3 regions of the Kitasatospora sp. NPDC092039 genome follow, and region 1 is predicted to be linked to each of the others. Evidence: riboswitches for the same ligand, from Rfam matches in the RefSeq annotation. Region 1 holds a riboswitch; each other region holds the start of a gene.

The links. Region 1 has a riboswitch for thiamine pyrophosphate ahead of thiC (phosphomethylpyrimidine synthase ThiC). Riboswitches for the same ligand answer to the same signal wherever they lie in the genome.
Region 2: linked by a shared signal. The riboswitch ahead of ACIQI7_RS07065 (purine-cytosine permease family protein) and the one ahead of thiC (phosphomethylpyrimidine synthase ThiC) in region 1 are both predicted to bind thiamine pyrophosphate.
Region 3: linked by a shared signal. The riboswitch ahead of thiO (glycine oxidase ThiO) and the one ahead of thiC (phosphomethylpyrimidine synthase ThiC) in region 1 are both predicted to bind thiamine pyrophosphate.

Annotation. Positions count from the first base shown of each region.
Region 1 is NZ_JBIVSD010000003.1:385,372-389,267, forward strand. Features, by position in the region: gene ACIQI7_RS08005 (cupin domain-containing protein) at 69-386, shown strand; gene tenA (thiaminase II) at 436-1,107, shown strand; gene ACIQI7_RS08015 (DUF5326 family protein) at 1,349-1,549, shown strand; TPP riboswitch at 1,731-1,865, shown strand; gene thiC (phosphomethylpyrimidine synthase ThiC) at 1,860-3,674, shown strand; gene ACIQI7_RS08025 (FitA-like ribbon-helix-helix domain-containing protein) at 3,798-3,896, shown strand, end outside.
Region 2 is NZ_JBIVSD010000003.1:166,511-174,070, forward strand. Features, by position in the region: gene ACIQI7_RS07045 (MFS transporter) at 1-320, opposite strand, end outside; gene ACIQI7_RS07050 (MerR family transcriptional regulator) at 367-1,194, opposite strand; tRNA gene ACIQI7_RS07055 (tRNA-Ser) at 1,323-1,410, opposite strand; gene ACIQI7_RS07060 (S1C family serine protease) at 1,474-3,186, opposite strand; TPP riboswitch at 3,601-3,745, shown strand; gene ACIQI7_RS07065 (purine-cytosine permease family protein) at 3,738-5,156, shown strand; gene ACIQI7_RS07070 (glycerophosphodiester phosphodiesterase) at 5,270-6,094, shown strand; gene ACIQI7_RS07075 (ATP-binding protein) at 6,336-6,920, shown strand; gene ACIQI7_RS07080 (DUF5926 family protein) at 6,990-7,560, shown strand, end outside.
Region 3 is NZ_JBIVSD010000004.1:85,404-92,963, reverse strand. Features, by position in the region: gene ACIQI7_RS09995 (molybdopterin-dependent oxidoreductase) at 1-209, shown strand, start outside; gene pknB (Stk1 family PASTA domain-containing Ser/Thr kinase) at 223-2,001, opposite strand; gene ACIQI7_RS09985 (thiazole synthase) at 2,097-2,915, opposite strand; gene thiS (sulfur carrier protein ThiS) at 2,919-3,158, opposite strand; gene thiO (glycine oxidase ThiO) at 3,155-4,339, opposite strand; TPP riboswitch at 4,334-4,446, opposite strand; gene ACIQI7_RS09970 (NAD(P)/FAD-dependent oxidoreductase) at 4,577-5,782, shown strand; gene ACIQI7_RS09965 (Rv2175c family DNA-binding protein) at 5,825-6,190, shown strand; gene thiE (thiamine phosphate synthase) at 6,187-6,837, shown strand; gene ACIQI7_RS09955 (polyprenyl synthetase family protein) at 6,881-7,560, opposite strand, start outside.

The sequences.
Region 1 (3,896 bases):
GTCGGTGTTGAATGGCCCTGGTCCGGGAGGTGGACGGACCGGTCCGCGAACGAGGGAGGACGGCGGCGGTGAAGCTCTTCCGGCTGGACGAACTGGACGCCGAACGGGCGGCCAACGACGGCGCGTACCTGCGGTTCCTGCGCGAACCGCGGATGTCCGCCGGGCTGTACGCGCTGGCCCCCGGCGACACCGACACCCAGACCCCGCACGACCAGGACGAGATCTACCAGGTGATCAGCGGCCGGGCCGAACTCACCGTCGGCGCCGAGACCGCGACGGTCGGGCGCGGCACGGTGGTGTACGTGCCGGCCGGCACCCCGCACCGGTTCCACCACGTCACCGAGGAACTGCGGGTACTGGTGGTGTTCTCCCCTCCGGAGGACTGAACGCCCGGGCGTCGGAGGACGCGTGCGGCCCGCCGGTTAGGGTCGCGTCATGAGCACCAAGACGCTGACCGAAGAACTCTGGGCGGCCATCGAGCCGGTGTACGCCGAGATCCTCGCCCACCCCTTCCTGGCCGGGCTCACCGACGGCACCCTGCCGCGCGAGGCCTTCCGCCACTTCGTCGTCCAGGACTCTCACTACCTGCGCGACTACGCCCGCGCGCTCGCCGTCTGCGCCGCCAAGGCGCCCGGCGAGGAGGACGTCCGGGCCTTCGCCGACGACGCGGTCGGCGCGCTGGCCGCCGAGCAGGGCATGCACGCCGAGTTCCTGACCGCCTTCGGCGGCAGCGCCGAGCAGGCCGCGGCCGAGCCGGTGCTGCCCACCACCCGGGCGTACACCAGCTACCTGCTGGCCACCGTCTACGGGGGCTCCTTCGCCGAGGCGGTCGGCGCGGTGCTGCCCTGCTACTGGATCTACGCCCGGGTCGGCGAGGCGCTGCTCGCCCAGGGCTCGCCCGACCCGCTCTACGCCAAGTGGATCTCCACCTACGGCGACGAGGCCTTCCAGTCGGTCGTCCGCCGGGTGCTGGCGCTCGCCGACCGGCTGGGCGAGGAGCTCTCCGCGGCCGAACGCCGCAGGGTGGTCGAGCACTTCGTGACCACCTCGCGCTACGAGTGGATGTTCTGGGACGCCGCCTGGCGCGGCGAGCGCTGGCCGGTCTGAGCCGTTCGCCGACCGGCCTTGCTCCCGGCACCAGTTGGTCGCTCCGGAACGCCGGAGGTTGTGCTCCGCCGGACGAGTTCTCCGGGGTCACCCGGGGGGTCGGGGTAGGGGTGATCTCGGGGTTCTCTCCGGGCCGCCGGGCCTCGTTCCGGCACTCGCGCCCCCGTACGATCGAAGTACCGAAAGCAAGCGGGATGCGGCACCGGACGGCGGCCGACCCGAGGGGAGAAGAGGAACCGACATGGCTGAGCTCTGGAAGTCGCTGCCCTCCTGGGTGCGCAACATCGTCATCCCGGTGCTGGTCCTGGTACTGGCCTGGAACGTCGTCGCGTTCGTGTTCGGCGTCGTCGGCGCACTGCTCTCGATCGTGATCAAGCTGCTGGTGGTGGTCGGCATCGCGGCCGCCGTGGTGGTCCTGGTGAAGAAGGCCGCCAGGAGCTGACCCGCCACCCCGCAACGCCGCCCTGAGGCCCGGTCCCCTCCCACGAGGGGCGCCGGGCCTCGGCCGTTCTCCGGTGGCCCACGCGACTGAGCCGGGGGCGGCCGCGCGGGCGGGCCGGGAGGCGCTCTGGACCTGCGGCGATCCGCTCGCTACGGTGTTGGGCGTCGTGTGCAGGCAACACCGCCTGCGACGCGGGAGCTCGGAGCACCGGGCTGAGAGGGCGCTGACCGGGACGTCGACGGACGGACCGACGGCTGCGTCGACCGCAGGAACCTGACCGGGTAATGCCGGCGTAGGGAGTAGAGGTCAGATGACCACGTTCGAAGCACAGCCGCAGTCTGCCCAGGGCGCCCCCAGCAGCGAGCGCACCGGCTACCCGACCCCGGCCTGGCGCAAGGCCCACCGCGAGGGATCGCGCCCCGACCTGCGCGTCCCGTACCGCGAGGTGCGGCTCACCAACGGCAGGACCGTCCCGCTGTACGACACCTCCGGCCCGTACACCGACCCGTCCTACGAGCCCGACGTGCGGCGCGGCCTGCCCGCGCTGCGGGACCCCTGGATCCGCCAGCGCGGCGACGTCGAGGAGTACGACGGCCGCGAGCCGCGCCCCGAGGACGACGGGATCAAGCACACCTCGCCGCGCGGCGGGAACCTGCGCAACCTGGACGCCGTCTTCCCCGGCCGCCCGCGTCGCCCGCTGCGCGGCCGCGACGGCGTCGCCGTCACCCAACTCGCCTACGCCAAGCGGGGCGTGGTGACGCCGGAGATGGAGTTCGTGGCGCTGCGGGAGGGCCTCGCGCCGGAGTTCGTGCGCGCCGAGGTGGCGCGCGGCCGGGCCGTCATCCCGGTCAACGTGAACCACCCGGAGGTGGAGCCGGCCATCATCGGCACCAACTTCCTGGTGAAGATCAACGCCAACATCGGCAACTCGGCCGTCACCTCCTCGATCGAGGAGGAGGTGGAGAAGATGACCTGGGCCACCCGCTGGGGCGCCGACACCGTCATGGACCTCTCCACCGGCCGCAACATCCACACCACCCGCGAGTGGATCCTGCGCAACTCCCCGGTGCCGATCGGCACCGTGCCGCTCTACCAGGCCCTGGAGAAGGTGGACGGCAAGGCCGAGGAGCTGAGCTGGGAGGTCTACCGGGACACCGTCATCGAGCAGTGCGAGCAGGGCGTCGACTACATGACCGTCCACGCCGGCGTGCTGCTGCGCTACGTCCCGCTCACCGCGCGCCGCAAGACCGGCATCGTCTCGCGCGGCGGCTCGATCATGGCGGCCTGGTGCCTGGCGCACCACCAGGAGAACTTCCTCTACACCAACTTCGAGGAGCTCTGCGACATACTCGCCGCCTACGACGTCACCTTCTCGCTCGGGGACGGGCTGCGCCCGGGCTCGATCGCGGACGCCAACGACGAGGCGCAGTTCGCCGAGCTGAAGACCCTCGGGGAGCTCGGCCGGATCGCCCGCGAGCGGGACGTCCAGGTGATGATCGAGGGCCCGGGCCACGTCCCGATGCACAAGATCAAGGAGAACATGGATCTCCAGAAGGAGATCTGCGACGAGGCGCCGTTCTACACCCTCGGCCCGCTGACCACGGACGTCGCCCCCGGCTACGACCACATCACCTCGGGCATCGGCGCCGCGATGATCGCCTGGTGGGGCACCGCGATGCTCTGCTACGTGACCCCCAAGGAACACCTGGGCCTGCCCAACCGGGACGACGTCAAGACCGGCGTGATCACCTACAAGATCGCCGCCCACGCCGCCGACCTGGCCAAGGGCCACCCCGGCGCCCAGGCCTGGGACGACGCCCTCTCCGACGCCCGCTTCGAGTTCCGCTGGGAGGACCAGTTCAACCTGGCCCTCGACCCGGAGACCGCCCGCGACTTCCATGACGAGACCCTGCCCGCGGAGCCCGCCAAGACCGCCCACTTCTGCTCGATGTGCGGTCCGAAGTTCTGCTCGATGAAGATCAGCCAGAAGATCCGGGACGAGCACGGCGACGGTTCCAGCGCCGTCGACACCGAGTTCGACGCCGAGGCGCTGGCCGGCATGCAGGCCAAGTCCGAGGAGTTCGCGGCCCAGGGCAACCGGGTCTACCTCCCGCTGGCCGACTGACGCCGGAGCCCGGCACCGGAGCGCCGCCCCGGGAGTATCGCTTCCCGGGGCGGCGCTTCGTCGCTCCCGCCTCCGGCGGCTCCACTATCTGCATTCCGCAGATAGTGGAGCTAGAATGCAGACATGACTGTCCTCACGATCCGGGACGTCCCGGACGACCAGATCCAGACCCTGAAGGTCCGCGCAGCTCAGGCCGGCAAGTCGCTGCAGTCGTTCATGCAG
Region 2 (7,560 bases), 220 kb from region 1:
ACGGTCGCGACCAGCATCACCGTGTCCCCGACGAGCATCACCCGCCGGGCGCCGAACCGGTCCGCGACCGCGCCGCCCAGCAGGACCAGCGCGGTGCGCGGCACCGTGACCGCCGTCAGGACCAGCCCGGCCGCGCCGCCGCCGTGCGCGGAAGCGGCCCAGCCGAGGGCGAAGTACAGCGCGGCGTCGCCCAGCAGTCCGGTCTGGACGCCGGCCAGCCAGCACAGGTACGTCCGGGGCAGCGCCGCCGAGGTCGGAGCGCCGGAACCGGCGGTGGTGCCGGTGGCGGTGCTGGAACGGGAGCCGGTGGCGGTGGTCATGCCGGGCGACGCTAGGGCCCTCGACCAGGTCGAGGGCAAAACGCGGCTACCGCCGGGCCACCGGCTCCTGGATCTCGGTGACCCACCCCGCCAGGTCGTCCGGGCACTCCAGGTACAGCTCCCGGGCGTAGCCGGCCGAGCGGTAGCCGTTCTCGTCGATGAACCGGGCCAACTCCTGTACGGTGCCCAGCACTTCGTCCATCGCACCGCGGTGCACGATGGTCGCCGCCGCCTCGATCGGCGGCAGGTCGAGCACCTCGAAGTCGTGCCCGTCCGGCCGCACCGCCGGGCCGACCGGGACGGCGGCCAGCACCAGCACCGAGCCGCCGCCCTCCGGCGCGTCCCGGTAGTGGGCGACGGACGGGCCGGCCGCCTCGACCCCGGCCGCGGCCAGCCGCCGGCACAGCTCGGCGAATAGCGGCCCGATCACCGGTCCGATGTCCTCCGGCTCGTAACTCGCGGCCACACCGGCCAGTTGGGCCACCCGGACGGACGGCACCGGCTTCACCACGACATCCTGCGCGGACATGGTCCCCTCGCTCTCGATCGTCCGGAGCCTCGCCTCCACCCGGGCCAGCCGCAGCTCGTCGGCCGCGATCGCCTCGGCGAGCTGGGCCCGCCGCAGCCGCAGCATCCCGCGCAGTTCGGCCGCGTCCACCCGCTCGTCCAGGACGTCCCGGACCTGCTGGAGGGTGAAGCCGAGCTCCTTGAGCGCGATCACCCGGTTGAGCCGGGCGAGTTGGGACGCCTCGTACGAGCGGTACCCGCTGACCGGGTCCACCCGGGCCGGCCGCAGCAGCCCGATCGCGTCGTAGTGGCGCAGCATCCGCACCGACACCCGGCCGTGGCTGGCGAAGTCTCCGATGTTCAACATGGTGCGACCACTCCACCCCCTGCCACCGTGTCAGGGTCAACCCCGACCGCCCGCCGCCCCCCGGGAAACACCGAGGGCGGGTGCCGAACGATGTCGGCACCCGCCCTGAGCAGGTGGTTCCCTACCGGCGGAGAGCGTGGGATTCGAACCCACGGTACGGGGTCACCGCACGACAGTTTTCAAGACTGTTCCCTTAGGCCGCTCGGGCAGCTCTCCAGGCGGAGGTCAGCCTAACGGGTCCGGCGGGGTTCGGCGCACACGTTTGGGCACCGGCGGGGGTCACGGCTGGTCGCCGACCCGCTCGGCCAGCGTGACCTTGGTGTTGAAGGTCTGGCCGTTGCGGGTGTACTCGACGTCGACGGTCTCGCCGGGCTTGTGCGTCCAGATCCGGCTGACCAGGGCGGGGCCGTTGTCGATCGGGACGCCGCCGAGCTTGGTGATGACGTCGCCCGGCTTGAGGCCGGCCTTGTCCGCCGCGCCGCCGGGGGTGACGGCGGGCTGGCCCTGGATGTCCTTGGTCTGGATCTGCGCGCCGTCGCCCTTGTAGTCGTCGTTGCGCAGCACGTCGAGCTTGGCGTAGACCGGCTTGCCGGTCTTGATCAGGGTGTCCGCGACCCACTTGGCCTGGTTGATCGGGATGGCGAAGCCGAGGCCGATGCTGCCGGCCCGGCCGTTGGACGAGGCGTTGGACTGGATCGCCGAGTTGATGCCGATCACCGCGCCGCCGGAGTCGAGCAGCGGGCCGCCGGAGTTGCCGGGGTTGATCGAGGCGTCGGTCTGGAGGGCGTTCATGTACGAGGCCTGCGAGCCGGTCTCGTCGCCGGAGGCCACCGGGCGGTCCTTGGCGCTGATGATGCCGCTGGTGACGGTGGACTCCAGGCCGTACGGCGCGCCGATCGCGACGGTGGCGTCGCCGACGTTGACCTTGTCGGAGTCGGCCAGCGGCAGCGGGGCCAGCTTGCTCTTGGGCGGGTTGTCGATCTTGATCACGGCGACGTCGTAGCCCTCGGCGTGGCCCAGCACGGAGGCGCCGTAGGAGCTGCCGTCGGCGAACTTGACGGTCAGTTTGCCGCCGTTGAGGGTCGGCGCGACCACGTGGTTGTTGGTGAGGATGTGGCCCTCGGTGTCGAAGACGAAGCCGGTGCCGGTGCCCGACTCGCCGTTGCCCTGCGCCTTGATGGTGACGACGCTGGGCAGCGCCTTCTGCGCGATGGCGGCGATCGAGCCGGGGGCGGGCTCGTTCTTCTGGGTGTCGCTGGCCTGGACGGTGGTGCTGCGGTGGTCGTTCGCGGAGCCGACGCTGTCGGAGCGGTCGGCGACGGTCACGCCGAGCACGCCGCCGGCCACACCGGCGACCAGCGCGACGGCCGTCATCAGCGCGACCAGGCCGCCGCGCTTCTTGCGCGGGCCGCCGGGGCTGCCCGGAGCGCCGGAGTGGTCCGCCGGGTAGCCGAGCGGGCCCGCCGGGCCGCCGGGGTAGCCCGCGCCGCCGGAGGCGGAGTCGTGGGGTCCCCAGCCGCCGAGCGGCTGGCCGGCCCCGAAAGGGTGGTGGCCGTGCGCGGCGGGGGCGGCGGGAACGGCCGGGGCGGCGCCGTACCCCTCGTGCGGACCGGCGGCGGGGACGCCGTGGGTCGGGGTGGCGTACGGGTTGCCGGCCGGCGGCAGCGCCGGGGCGGCGGGCGCGGCGGCGGCCGGGGCCGCCGGAGCCTGCGGGGCGGGCAGCAGGACGGGCGGCGGCGCGTCGATGTACCCGGTGGCCGGGTCGACGGCCGGCTCCCCGGCGGCGGCCACGGGTGCGGCCGGGGCCTGCGGCGCGGACACCTTGGTGAAGGCGACGGTGGGCTTGTGGCCGCCCTCCGCCTGGCCCGCGTCCGCCGGAACACCCGGCGCCGGGACGCCCTCGGCCGACCCGGCGTCGACGGGCGGAGCCGCCTCGACGGCAGCGGCCCCGGCCGCGCCCGCCTCCGGCTCCGGCACCCGCCGGAAGGCCATGGTCGGCTTGTGCCCGCCCTGAGCGGGGCCCTCGGAAGCGGACTCGGCCGCCCCCAGGCCTGCGGGCTGCTCCCCCTGCGGCCCGGTGGGCCCAACCTCGCGCTCGGTGCTCACGGACGACCTCCATAGCTGGCAGAACCAAGGACCATAGTTTTTCGCACTGTCGATTCGTTTGCCGTAAGGACCCCTCTGAAGAACTCATAAGAATCCTTAGCCGGCACCGACACCGGCGCCGGAACCGACCCGGTACGGACACCGGAACCGACCCGGTACGGACACCGGAACCAGCACCGACGCCGGTACCGACGCCGGTACCGACGGCCGAGGCTCCCCTCCCCGCCGGGCGTCCCGCGATGCGGACCGCACGCCCTCGGCCTTGGGTGTTCGCCCCCGTGCCGGTTAGCCTGTCGCTCCAAACTGACACGCGGGAGCTTGGACCCACCAGGCTGAGAGTGCGCATGTCGACCGTACGCCACACGAGTGACGGCCGTTCGAGGGGGCGCTGACCGCCGGAACCTGTCCGGGTAATGCCGGCGTAGGGAGTATCGGCCATGCCGCCTGCTTCGCCATCCTCTTCTTCGGGCGCGAACGCCCCCGCTTCCGGTCCGGACACCCCGGCTCCCGGCGCGACCGCCGTCCTGGAGCGCCCCGACCACGTCGAAGCGCCCCTGGTCCTGGACACCGAGCCGCCGCGCACGCTGCGCTTCCGGGACCACTTCGCGCTCTGGATGAACCTGGGCGTCAGCCTGATCGGCTTCTCCACCGCCGCCACCGTGCTCGGCGCCCCCGGCAGCGAGCTGTCGCTGGCCGCCGCGGTGACCGCGATCACGGTCGGCACGGCGGTCGGCACCGCGATGCTCGGCGTGGCCTCGCTGATCGGCGCCCGGACCGGCGCCCCCGCGATGGCGAACCTGCGCGGGCTGTTCGGCACCCGGCTGTCGTACCTGCCGACGGTGCTGAACATCGTCCAGTGCGTCGGCTGGGGCGTGTTCGAGCTGCTGACCATCTCGGCGGGCGCCCAGACCGTCGCGCACACCACCGGCTACCGCTGGCTGTTCGTCCTGCTCGCGGGCGCGCTGACCACCGCGCTGACCATCTGGCCGCTGGGCTCGATCGCGGTGCTGCGCCGCTTCGTGGCCGGGGCGGTCGCGGTGGCGATGGTGTACTTCACCGTCCAGCTGGGCCGCCAGGGCGTGCCGGACCCGGGCGCGGGCAACTGGCACGGCTTCCTGGGCGCCACCGACGCGATGATCGCGGTGTCGGTCTCCTTCGTCCCGCTGGCCGCCGACTACACCCGGCACTCGCGCACCCCGCGCTCGGCGTTCTGGGGCAGCTTCTCCGGCTACACGATCGCCCAGGTCTGGTGCTACGTGCTCGGCCTGATGGCGCTGCTGCAGTCGGACGGCGACCCGAACCGGATCTTCGACTCCTTCCTCGGCGTGTGGGCCGGCTGGCTGTTCCTGCTGGTGCTGGTGCTGCGCGAGACCGACCAGTCCTTCGCCAACGTGTACTCGACCGCGATGTCGGTGCAGAACCTGCTGCCGAAGGTCGACCGCCGGGTGCTCTCCGGGGCGATCGGCGCGCTGACCACCGTGCTGGCGCTGCAGATCGACGAGTTCACCGACACCTACTACGGCTTCCTCGGCCTGATCGGCTCGGTGTTCGTACCGCTGCTGGCGGTGCTCGCGGTGGACTACTTCCTCGGCGCCGGCCGGCGCGGCTGGAACCTCTCCGCCGACGCGCCGTCCCGCTGGCTGATGCTGCTGCCGTGGGCGCTGGGCTTCGCGGTCTACCAGCTCATCGCGCCGACCCGGGTGGCCGACTGGTGGACGGACTTCTGGACCTCCGCCCGGGAGGCGCTGCACTTCAGCCCGCAGGAGTGGACCTCGGCCTCGCTGTTCGCCTTCGTGGTGCCGGCGCTGGTCACCTGGGCGCTCACCCCGCTCGGCCGCCGCACCGCCGGGCGCTGAACGGAACCACCGGGCACTGAACGGAACCGCCCGGCACCGAGCGGACGAAGACGGCCCCACAGGTTGGGGCCGGCTTCGTCCGCGCTTCACCTCCGCCGCCTATCGTTGGGCCCGTGACCAGCCCAGACCTGTCCTCGACGACGGCGCGCACCGTGCCGCCCGTCCAGGTGATCGCCCACCGCGGTTCCTCCCACGCCCTGCCCGAGCACACCCTCGCGGCCTACCGGCGCGCGCTCGACGAGGGCGCGGACGCGCTGGAGTGCGACGTCCGGGTCACCGCCGACGGCGCGCTGGTCTGCGTCCACGACCGCCGGATCGGCCGGGTCTCCAACGGCCGGGGCACCGTCTCGGCCATGACCCTCGCCGAGCTGGAGGCGTACGACTTCGGCGCCTGGAAGACCGGCCGCCCCAGCACCGACCCGGAGCTGCGCGGCGTGCTGCGGCTGGAGCGGCTGCTGGAGCTGGTGGTGGAGTGCGGCCGCCCGGTGGACCTGGCGATCGAGACCAAGCACCCGGTGCGCTTCCGGGGCCGGGTGGAGACCGAGCTGCTGCGGACGCTGGAGCGCTTCAAGATCGGCGCGACCCGGGACGGCGACCGCCCGTCCGCCCGGATCATGAGCTTCTCCTCGGTCGCGCTGAGCCGGGTGGCCGCCACCGCACCGGAGTACCGGCGGGTCTTCCTGTTCGAGCGGACCATGCCGCTGCTCGGACGGCTGCGGCCGGGCTCGCCGCTGCCGGGCGGGGCACGGATCGCCGGCCCGGGCATCGAGCTGGTGCGGGCCCGCCCGCAGCTGGTGACCCGGCTGCGCGAGCTGGGGCACGAGGTGCACGTGTGGACGGTGGACGACCCGGCCGACGTCGAGCTCTGCCTGGAACTCGGGGTGTCCGCGATCATCACCAACCGGCCCGCGGAGGTGTTGGCGCAGCTCGGCCGGTGATCCGCCGACGCACCGATCGCGGTAGCCCGCCGATCCGGTCACTCTGGTCGGCAGTCAAACCTTCCCCGCGCGATATTGCCGGAATTCTTGCGCCCGGGCGACGCAGGGTGAGCGGGGAATGACCTGATGTCGACCGTCGGGCGTCCCGCCCGAAATGGGCCCGCGGGATCGTCCGGTGCTCGTTTCCGACGCATTACCAAGGGGCATCTCTCCCTCGGCATACGCTGAAGGAGGTCCGGGGGTGGCGTTGATGGTGGCGCGTGAAGTGCCGACTTCATCGACCATGGCAGTGCCGCACGGCCCAGCGAGTGTCGGGGTCGCACGGCGCCGACTGCGTCGAGATCTGGGTGACCGGCAGATACCGGAACCGGTCATCGATGATGCTGTTCTGATCCTTTCCGAGCTGTTGAGCAACGCCTGTCGGTACGCCCGCCCGCTCGGACCGCTGTCGGCCCTGGGCCGCAGCGCCCGGGCCGAGGTACTCGGGCAGGTGCTGGTCGGCGTCCCGTCCGGGCCGCACTCCGCGCAGGGCGGCCGGAAGCCCGCCGACGGCTCGGACGAGCCGGACGGCGGGGTGCTGGTCCGCTGGCAGATGCACGCCGACGGGGTGCTCACCCTGGAGGTCACGGACGGCGGGGCGGCCACCCGGCCGCTGCCCGCCAGTCCCTCGCTGACCTCGCGCGGCGGCCGCGGCCTGGGCATCGTCGACCAGCTGGCCAGCGACTGGGGCGTGCGCGACGCCCCCGGCGAGGTCACGGTCTGGGCGGCGCTGCCCGCCCGGGCCCGGCACGCCCGGCGCACCGGAGGCGATGCCCGTAGCGCGTGAGCCGGGCTCGGGGAATGTGTCGTTAGGCTTCCCGGGACACAGGACCACCGTTCCCGGGAGAGCCGCAGCATGGGCAAGAAGGCCGCCAAGAAGGCGCCGCAGCGCCAGTCCACCACCGCCGTCACGGGCGAGGTCCCCGTGGTCGGGGCCCGCGAGGACTGCCCCTGCGGCTCGGGCCGCCGGTACAAGGCGTGTCACGGCCGGGAGGCCTCGCACGCGGTGCAGGAGCTGGTGCACCGCCCGTTCGAGGGCCTGCCGGGCGAGGCGGACTGGGTGGCCCTGCGCGAGCTGGTGCCCGCCGCCACGGCGCCGCTGACGCTGGCCGCCGGGGTGGCCGAGGGCGCGACCGGTGACGTCCCGTCGGTGACCCTGGCCACCGTGCTGCCGCTGGCCTGGCCGGCCCTGCGCCGCCAGGACGGCTCGATCCTGCTCGGCCTGCAGACCCAGTCCGCCTCCGGCGACCTCAGCCGCGACCTCGCGGACGCCCTGGAGCTGGCCCTGGCCACCGAGCCGGGCAGCCCGGTGCCGGCCCGCCGGACCGTCCCGGGCGGGCGCCGACTGCAGGACCTGCTGGACACCACCGCGGCGTTCGCGCCCACCGTGCACACCGGCTTCGAGTTCTGGCTGGAGGACGCCGAGG
Region 3 (7,560 bases), on a different contig from region 1:
CGCTCACCGCCGAGCACGGCTTCCCGGTCCGGCTGGTGGTGCCGCGGCTGTACGCCTGGAAGGGCCCCAAGTGGGTCCGCGCGGTGGAGTACATGCGGGCCGACCGGCGCGGTTTCTGGGAGGAGCGCGGCTACCACAACCTCGCCGACCCCTGGCGCGAGCAGCGGTACTCCTACCAGGAGGAGCCCGGCGACGGGCCGCTGCGCTGACCCCGTACCGGCCCTAGAACAGCGAGAACTTGACCGTCACCGTGCTGCGCTGCGGGCGCCGCTCGCCCGCCGCCGGGCTCTGGCCGGACGAGGTGACCGCGCCGAACACGTCCCAGCCGCTGGTCTGCATGGTGAAGCCCGCCGCCTGGAGCGCCTTCTGCGCCTCGTCCTTGCTCATCCCGGTGACGTTCGGGACCGGCACCATGCCCTTGCTGACCACCAGCGCGACCGCGGAGTTCTCCTGCAGCAGCTGCCCGGCCGCCGGCGAGCTGCTGATCACCGAACCCTCGGGCACGGTGTCGTCGTAGGTCTCGGTCACCCCGCCCCTGGTCAGCTGGGCGCCGGTCAGAGCCGCGGCGGCGTCGGCGGTGCTCTTGCCGACGAGCTCCGGCACCGCGATCCGCTTGGGGCCCTTGGAGACGGTGACCGTGACGCTGTCGCTCTTGCGGGTGCGCGCGCCCACCCCGGGGTCGGTGGAGATCACCTGCCCGGACGGGACGGACTCGCTGAACACCTCGACGAACCTCCCGTGCAGGCCCGACTTGTCCAGGACCCGCTGCGCCTCGGCCCGGTCCTTGCCGAGCACGCCCGGCACCGAGCCGTACAGCCCCTGGGAGATGCCGTAGGTGGCGCCGCCGATCGCCAGCACGAGGGCGGCCAGCGCGGCCGTCCAGATCAGCGTCCGGCGCGGGAGACGGCGCAGCCGGCCCGGCCGGCGCTGCTGCACCGGGGTCGGCTCGTCGTACGGGCGGGGCTCGGCGAGCAGCTCGTCCATCAGCTCCGGCGGCATGTCCAGCACGCTGGTGCGCTCGGTGGGCGGGGCGTCGGCGGGCCGCGGCAGCGGCTGGATCACCGAGGTCGGCTCGCTGGTGGGGTAGCGAGGGCTGGGCCGGGTGGAGGCCGGCGGCTCGGCGTCCAGCTCGGCCGGGGCGAGGGTGCGGCGGACCCGCTGGAGGGCGGCGAGCAGCTCGACCGCGTCGTGCGGGCGGGCGCCGGCGGACCGGGCGCAGGCGCCGGCGACTATCGCGTCCAGTTCGGGGCCGACGGCGGGGGCGACCAGGGAGGGGGCCGGGACGTCCTCGTGCAGGTGCTTGTACATGACCTGGACGGGGTTGTCGCCGGTGTGCGGGCGGCGGCCGGTGAGCATCTCGTACAGCAGGATGCCGGCCGCGTAGACGTCCACCCGCTGGTCGGTGGCGGCGTCCGGGAGGATCTGCTCGGGGGCCAGGTAGGAGACGGTGCCCATGACCGTGCCGCCGGTGGCGGTGGTGGTCGAGGTGGGCGCGCCGTCGGCGGTGCCGAGTACCCGGACCAGGCCGAAGTCGGCGACCTTGACCAGGCCGCCCTCGGTGATCAGCACGTTCTCGGGCTTGACGTCGCGGTGGACCAGCCCGGCCCGGTGGGCGGCGCCGAGCGCGGCCAGCACCGGCTCCAGCACGTCCAGCGCGGCCCGGACGGACAGCGCGCCGCGGTCGCGCAGCAGGTCCCGCAGGGTGCGGCCGGGCACGTACTCCATGGCGAGGAAGACGTGGCCGCCGTCCGCGCCCTGGTCGAAGACGTTGACCACGTTGGGGTGGCTGAGCTTGGCGACCGCCTTGGCCTCGCGGATGAAGCGGGCGGTGAAGCCCTCGTCGCCGGCCAGCGAGGGGTGCATCACCTTGAGCGCGACGACCCGGTCCAGCCGGGTGTCGGTGCCCCGGTAGACGGTGGACATCCCGCCGGTCGCGACGCGCTGCTCGACCCGGTACCGGTTGTCGAGCAGGGTGCCGATCAGGGGGTCGTGCAGTGCCATGTCCACCCGAGGAGTCTAGTGGCGGCCCCGGCGGCCGGGCCCGGAGGACGTCGCCGCCGGGCCCGGCTGTGCCCGGGTTGTGACACGCGGGCGCGTCAGAACGCGGGGTGCTCGCGGGTGTCCAGGTCGGCCCGGCCGGCCATCGCGGAGGAGGCCTCGGCGTGGAAGCGGCGCGGGATCCGGCCGGCCCGGTGGGCGAGCCGGCCGGCCTCGGCGGCGTGCCGCATCGCCCCGGCCATCAGCACCGGATCCTGAGCCCGGGTCACCGCGGAGGCGAGCATCACCGCGGCGCAGCCCAGCTCCATCGCCAGGGCCACGTCGGAGGCGGTGCCGGCGCCCGCGTCCAGGATCACCGGGACGCCCGCGTTCTCCACGATCAGCTGGAAGTTGTGCGGGTTGCGGATGCCCAGGCCCGAACCGATCGGCGAGCCCAGCGGCATGACGGCCGCGCAGCCGACGTCCTCCAGCCGGCGGGCCAGCACCGGGTCGTCGTTGGTGTACGGCAGGACGGTGAAGCCGTCGTCGACCAGGGTCTCGGCGGCGTCCAGCAGCTCGATCGGGTCGGGCAGCAGGGTGCGCTCGTCGGCGATCACCTCCAGCTTGACCCAGTCGGTGCCGAGCGCCTCGCGGGCCAGCCGGGCGGTCAGCACGGCCTCGCCGGCGGTGAAGCAGCCGGCCGTGTTGGGCAGCACCCGGATGCCGTTGCGGGTCAGCACGTCCAGGACGGAGCCCTGGGTGGAGGCGTCGACCCGGCGCATCGCGACGGTGGTCAGCTCGGTGCCGGAGGCGAGCAGCGCGCGCTCCAGGACCTCCAGGCTGGGGGCGCCGCCGGTGCCCATGATCAGCCGGGAGGAGAAGGCCGTGCCGGCGATGGTGAGGCTGTCCCCATCGGTGGAGAGGAGGGCGTCGGCCATGGTTCAGCCTCCCTGCACGGCGGTGAGGATCTCGATCCGGTCGCCGGTGTTCAGCGCCGTTCCCGGCCACGAACCGCGGGGCACCACGGCCTCGTTGAGCGCGGCGGCGACACCGGTGTTGGCGGCGCTGACGGCGGACACCACCTCGGCGAGGGTGGTCGTGGCGGGCACCCGGCGGGGCTCGCCGTTGACGGTCAGGGCGATCGAGTTCCGGGCGGTCTGGTCGTGGGTGGTCTCGGTCATGCGGAGGCCTTCGTCGTGGAGCGGTCGGGGGAGAAGCGCAGGGGGGTGAACGGCCGTGCGAGCTCGGGGACTTCGCCGGTGGCGAGGTACTCGGCGACCAGGTCGGCGGTCACCGGGGTGAGCAGGACGCCGTTGCGGTAGTGGCCGGTGGCGGCGACCAGCCCGGGCAGCGAGGTCGGGCCCAGCAGCGGGGCGTTGTCCGGCGAGCCGGGGCGCAGCCCGGCCGAGGTCTCCAGCAGCGGGAGTTCGGTGATGCCCGGGACCAACTCGTGCGCGTCGCGGAGGAGTTCGTACACCCCGCCGGCGGTGACGGTGGTGTCGTAGCCCTGCTCCTCGGTGGTCGCGCCGACCACCAGCTCGCCGTTCTCCCGGGGTACCAGGTAGAGGTGCCGGCCGCGGACGACGGCGCGGACGTTGCGGGACAGGAACGGGCGGTAGGCGTCCGGGACGTGCAGCCGCAGCACCTGCCCCTTCACCGGGCGGATCGCGGGCAGCACCCCCTCGGGCAGGCCGGGCAGCCGGTGGCTGTGCGGGCCGGCGGCGAGCACGGTCCGGTCGGCGGTCACGGTCTCGTGGGTGCTCAGGCGGGCGCCGGCCGCCCGGCCGTCGCCGACCAGCAGCTCGACCGCCTCGGCCCGGTGGACCAGGACACCGGCGCGCTCGCAGGCGAGGACCAGGGCCCGGAGCAGCCGGCGGCCGTCCACCTGGTGGTCCTCGGCCACGTGCAGGCCGCCGCGCACGCCGGGGGCGAGCATCGGCTCCAGCCTGCGGGCCTCCCGGCCGGTCAGCCAGGCCGAGTCCAGGCCGAGCCGCTGGTGGAAGGCGTGCAGTTCGCGCAGTTCCTCGCGGTCGTCGGAGTCCAGCGCGACGGCGAGCGTGCCGCACCGGCGGTAACCGGTGTCCTGGCCGCCGCTCGCCTCGGTGAGTTCGGCGGCGAAGGCCGCGTACCGCTCGTTCGAGGCCATCCCGAGGCGCAGCAGCGGCTCCTCGCCGTACTGCAGCTCGGTGACCGGGGCGAGCATCCCGGCCGCGACCTGGGCCGCGCCGCCACCGGGGGAGGGGTCGACCACGACCACGTTCCGCAGGCCGCGCTGGGCGGCGCGCCAGGCGACGGCGAGGCCGATGATCCCCCCGCCGATCACCAGCACGTCGGCGTGGGCGCCCGATGGCAAGCGTGACAAGGCTGCTCTTCTCCCTTCGCCGGTATGACCCGGATCAGGTTCGGACGGTCGCAGGCCGTGTCAGCCCGCCTCTCAGCCCGGTACGCCGGGCTCCCGTGTGGTGTTCCCACCTTAACGCCGGGGGTCGTCCCGGCCGAAGGCGCGTACGAGGCGTGGACGGGGGTGGGACGGTGGGGTGGGACAGCGGGGGGCGGCGGGGCGGGACGGCCCGCGGCCGCCGGCCGGCGGCTGAGTACAGTGACGGGCGTGGCAGAGCTGAGCGGAACGGATCGGGTGGTCGTCGTCGGAGCCGGGCTGGCCGGGGCGCAGTGCGCGCTGAAGCTGCGGCAGGGCGGCTGGCGGGGGCGGATCGCCCTGGTCGGCGAGGAGCCGCACGCGCCGTACGACCGGCCGCCGCTCTCCAAGGACGTGCTGCTCGGCAAGACCGACTCCACGGCTCTGGACATCGACTACGGGCAGCTCGGCATCGAGCTGCTCACCGGCCGCCGCGCCACCGGCCTGACCCCCGGCGTGCTGCACACCGACGGCGGCGACCTCCCGTACGGCTCGCTGGTGATCGCCACCGGCGCCGTCCCGCGCGCACTGCCCGGCGCCGAACGGGCGCACCTGCTGCACACCCTGGACGACGCCCTGGCGCTGCGCGCGCTGCTGCGCCCCGGGCTGCGGCTGGTGCTGGTCGGCGCGGGCTGGATCGGCGCCGAGGTGGCCACCGCGGCCCGCGCGGCGGGCTGTGCGGTGACGGTGGTCGAGGCCGGTCCGGCGCCGCTGCCCGGCGCGCTGCCGACGGGGATCGGTTCGGCGATGGCCGCCTGGTACGCCGGGGCCGGGGTCGACCTGCGCTGCGGGGTCGGCGTGGCCGCCGTCGAGCCCGGCGCGGTGCTGCTGGCGGACGGCTCCCACCTGCCCGCCGACGAGGTGGTGGTCGGCATCGGGGCCCGCCCGGCGACCGGCTGGCTGGCCGGCTCGGGGGTCGAGCTGGACCCGACCGGCGCCGTCGTGGTGGACGGGCGGCTGCGCACCTCGGTGCCCGGCGTCTTCGCGGCGGGCGACTGCGTCAGCTACCCCTCGGCCCGGGCCGGGGCCCGGCTGGCCGTCCAGCACTGGGACCACGCCCTGCAGTCCGGCGAGGCGGTGGCCGCCGCCGTGCTGGGCGCGGACGGGCCGGCCTACGACCCGGTGCCGTACTTCTGGTCCGAGCAGTTCGGGCGGATGGTCCAGTACGCCGGCCGGCACGCCGACGGCGACGAGCTGGTCCGGCGCGGCGACCCGCGGGACGCCGACTGGTCGGTGCTCTGGCTGCGCGACGGCGTGCCCAGCGCGCTGCTGACCGTGGACCGGCCGCGCGACCTCACCCAGGGGCGCCGGCTGATCGAGCGCGGCACCGCGCTGGATCCGGTCCGCGCGGCCGACCCGGCGGTGCCGCTGAAGGCGGCCACGGCGTAGGGCCGTGTGCGCGGGAGGCGTCCGAGGTGGCAGTCTGGTGCCGTGAGCGAGATCGATGCCAAGACTGAAGCCCTGGTCCCCGAGTGGCTGTACCTGCCCGACATCTCCGAGAAGTGGGGTGTGCTGGTCACCGAGGTCCGCAACATGGTCAAGAAGGGTGACCTGATCGCGGTCCGCCGCGGCCCCAACAAGTCCCTGCAGGTCCCGGCCGCCTTCATCGACGAGGACGGCCCGGTCAAGCACCTGGTCGGGCTGCTGACCGTGCTGCGGGACAGCGGGTTCTCCGACGACGAGATCATCGCGTGGATGTTCACCGAGGACGAGTCGCTGCCCGGCACCCCGGTGCAGGCGCTGTGGGAGAACCGGGCGACCGAGGTCAAGCGCCGCGCCCAGGCCATGGCGCTGTGACCACCGACCCGCGCGCCCGGCTCGCCGACGCCCGGCTGTACCTGTGCACCGACGCCCGCCGCGAGCAGGGCGACCTCGCCGAGTTCCTGGACGCGGCGCTGGCGGGCGGGGTGGACATCGTCCAGCTGCGCGACAAGGGCCTGGAGGCCAAGCAGGAGCTGGAGGCCCTGGAGGTCTTCGCCGACGCCTGCCGCCGGCACGGCAAGCTGCTGGCCGTCAACGACCGCGCCGACGTCGCCCACGCGGCCCGGCCGGACGTGCTGCACCTCGGCCAGGACGACCTGCCGGTGCCCGCCGCCCGGGCGATCCTCGGCGAGGACGTGCTGATCGGCCGTTCCTGCCACGCCGAGTCCGAGGTGGACGCGGCGGTCGCCGAGCCCGGCGTGGACTACTTCTGCACCGGTCCGGTCTGGCCGACCCCGACCAAGCCGGGCCGCCCGGCGCCGGGCCTCGGCCTGGTCTCGTACGCGGCGAGGCAGGCCACCGACCGGCCGTGGTTCGCGATCGGCGGGATCGACCTCGGCAACCTGGACGAGGTGCTGGCGGCCGGTGCCCGCCGGATCGTCGTGGTGCGGGCCGTCACCGCCGCGGCGGACCCGCGGGCGGCCGCCGCCGAGCTGTCCCGCCGGGTGCGCGCGGCGCTCTGACCGACCCGGTCCGCAGGACCCCGCCCGAGGCCGTCGCCGTCCGTCAGTACTTGCGGACGGTGGCGGCCTCGGCCAGTGCCAGCAGCACCGTACGGGCCCGCTCGTCGGCGAGCGGCGCGGCCTCCAGCGCGGCCAGCGACTGGCGCATCAGCGCCTCGATCCGGCGCTCCACCAGCTCCGGCGCGCCGCTGCGGGCGACCAGCTCGCGCAGCCCGGCGACCTCCGGGGCGGCCAGGTCCGGCGCGCCGAGCCGCTCGTCCAGGTGCCGGGCGTCGGCGGCCGGCAGGCCCCGCATCGCGTGCGCGACCAGCAGGGTGCGCTTGCCCTCGCGCAGGTCGTCCCCGGCGGGCTTGCCGGTGACGGCCGGGTCCCCGAAGACGCCGAGCAGGTCGTCGCGCAACTGGAAGGCCTCGCCGAGCGGCAGGCCGAACGCCCCGAGCGCCTCGACCAGCTCCGGCTCCGCGCCGGCCAGCAGCGCCCCGACCTGGAGCGGCCGCTCGATGGTGTACTTCGCGGACTTGTAGTGCAGTACGGTCCGGGCCCGGTCCAGCGCGCCCTCGTCCGTCGAGTCGCCGGCCACCGGCTCCAGCACGTCCAGGTACTGGCCGAGCATGACCTCGGTGCGCATCAGGTCGAACGCCGGCTTGGCGGCGAGGACGGCGGCGGGCTCCAGGCCGGAGCGCAGGAACAGTTCGTCGCACCAGATCAGCAGCAGGTCGCCGA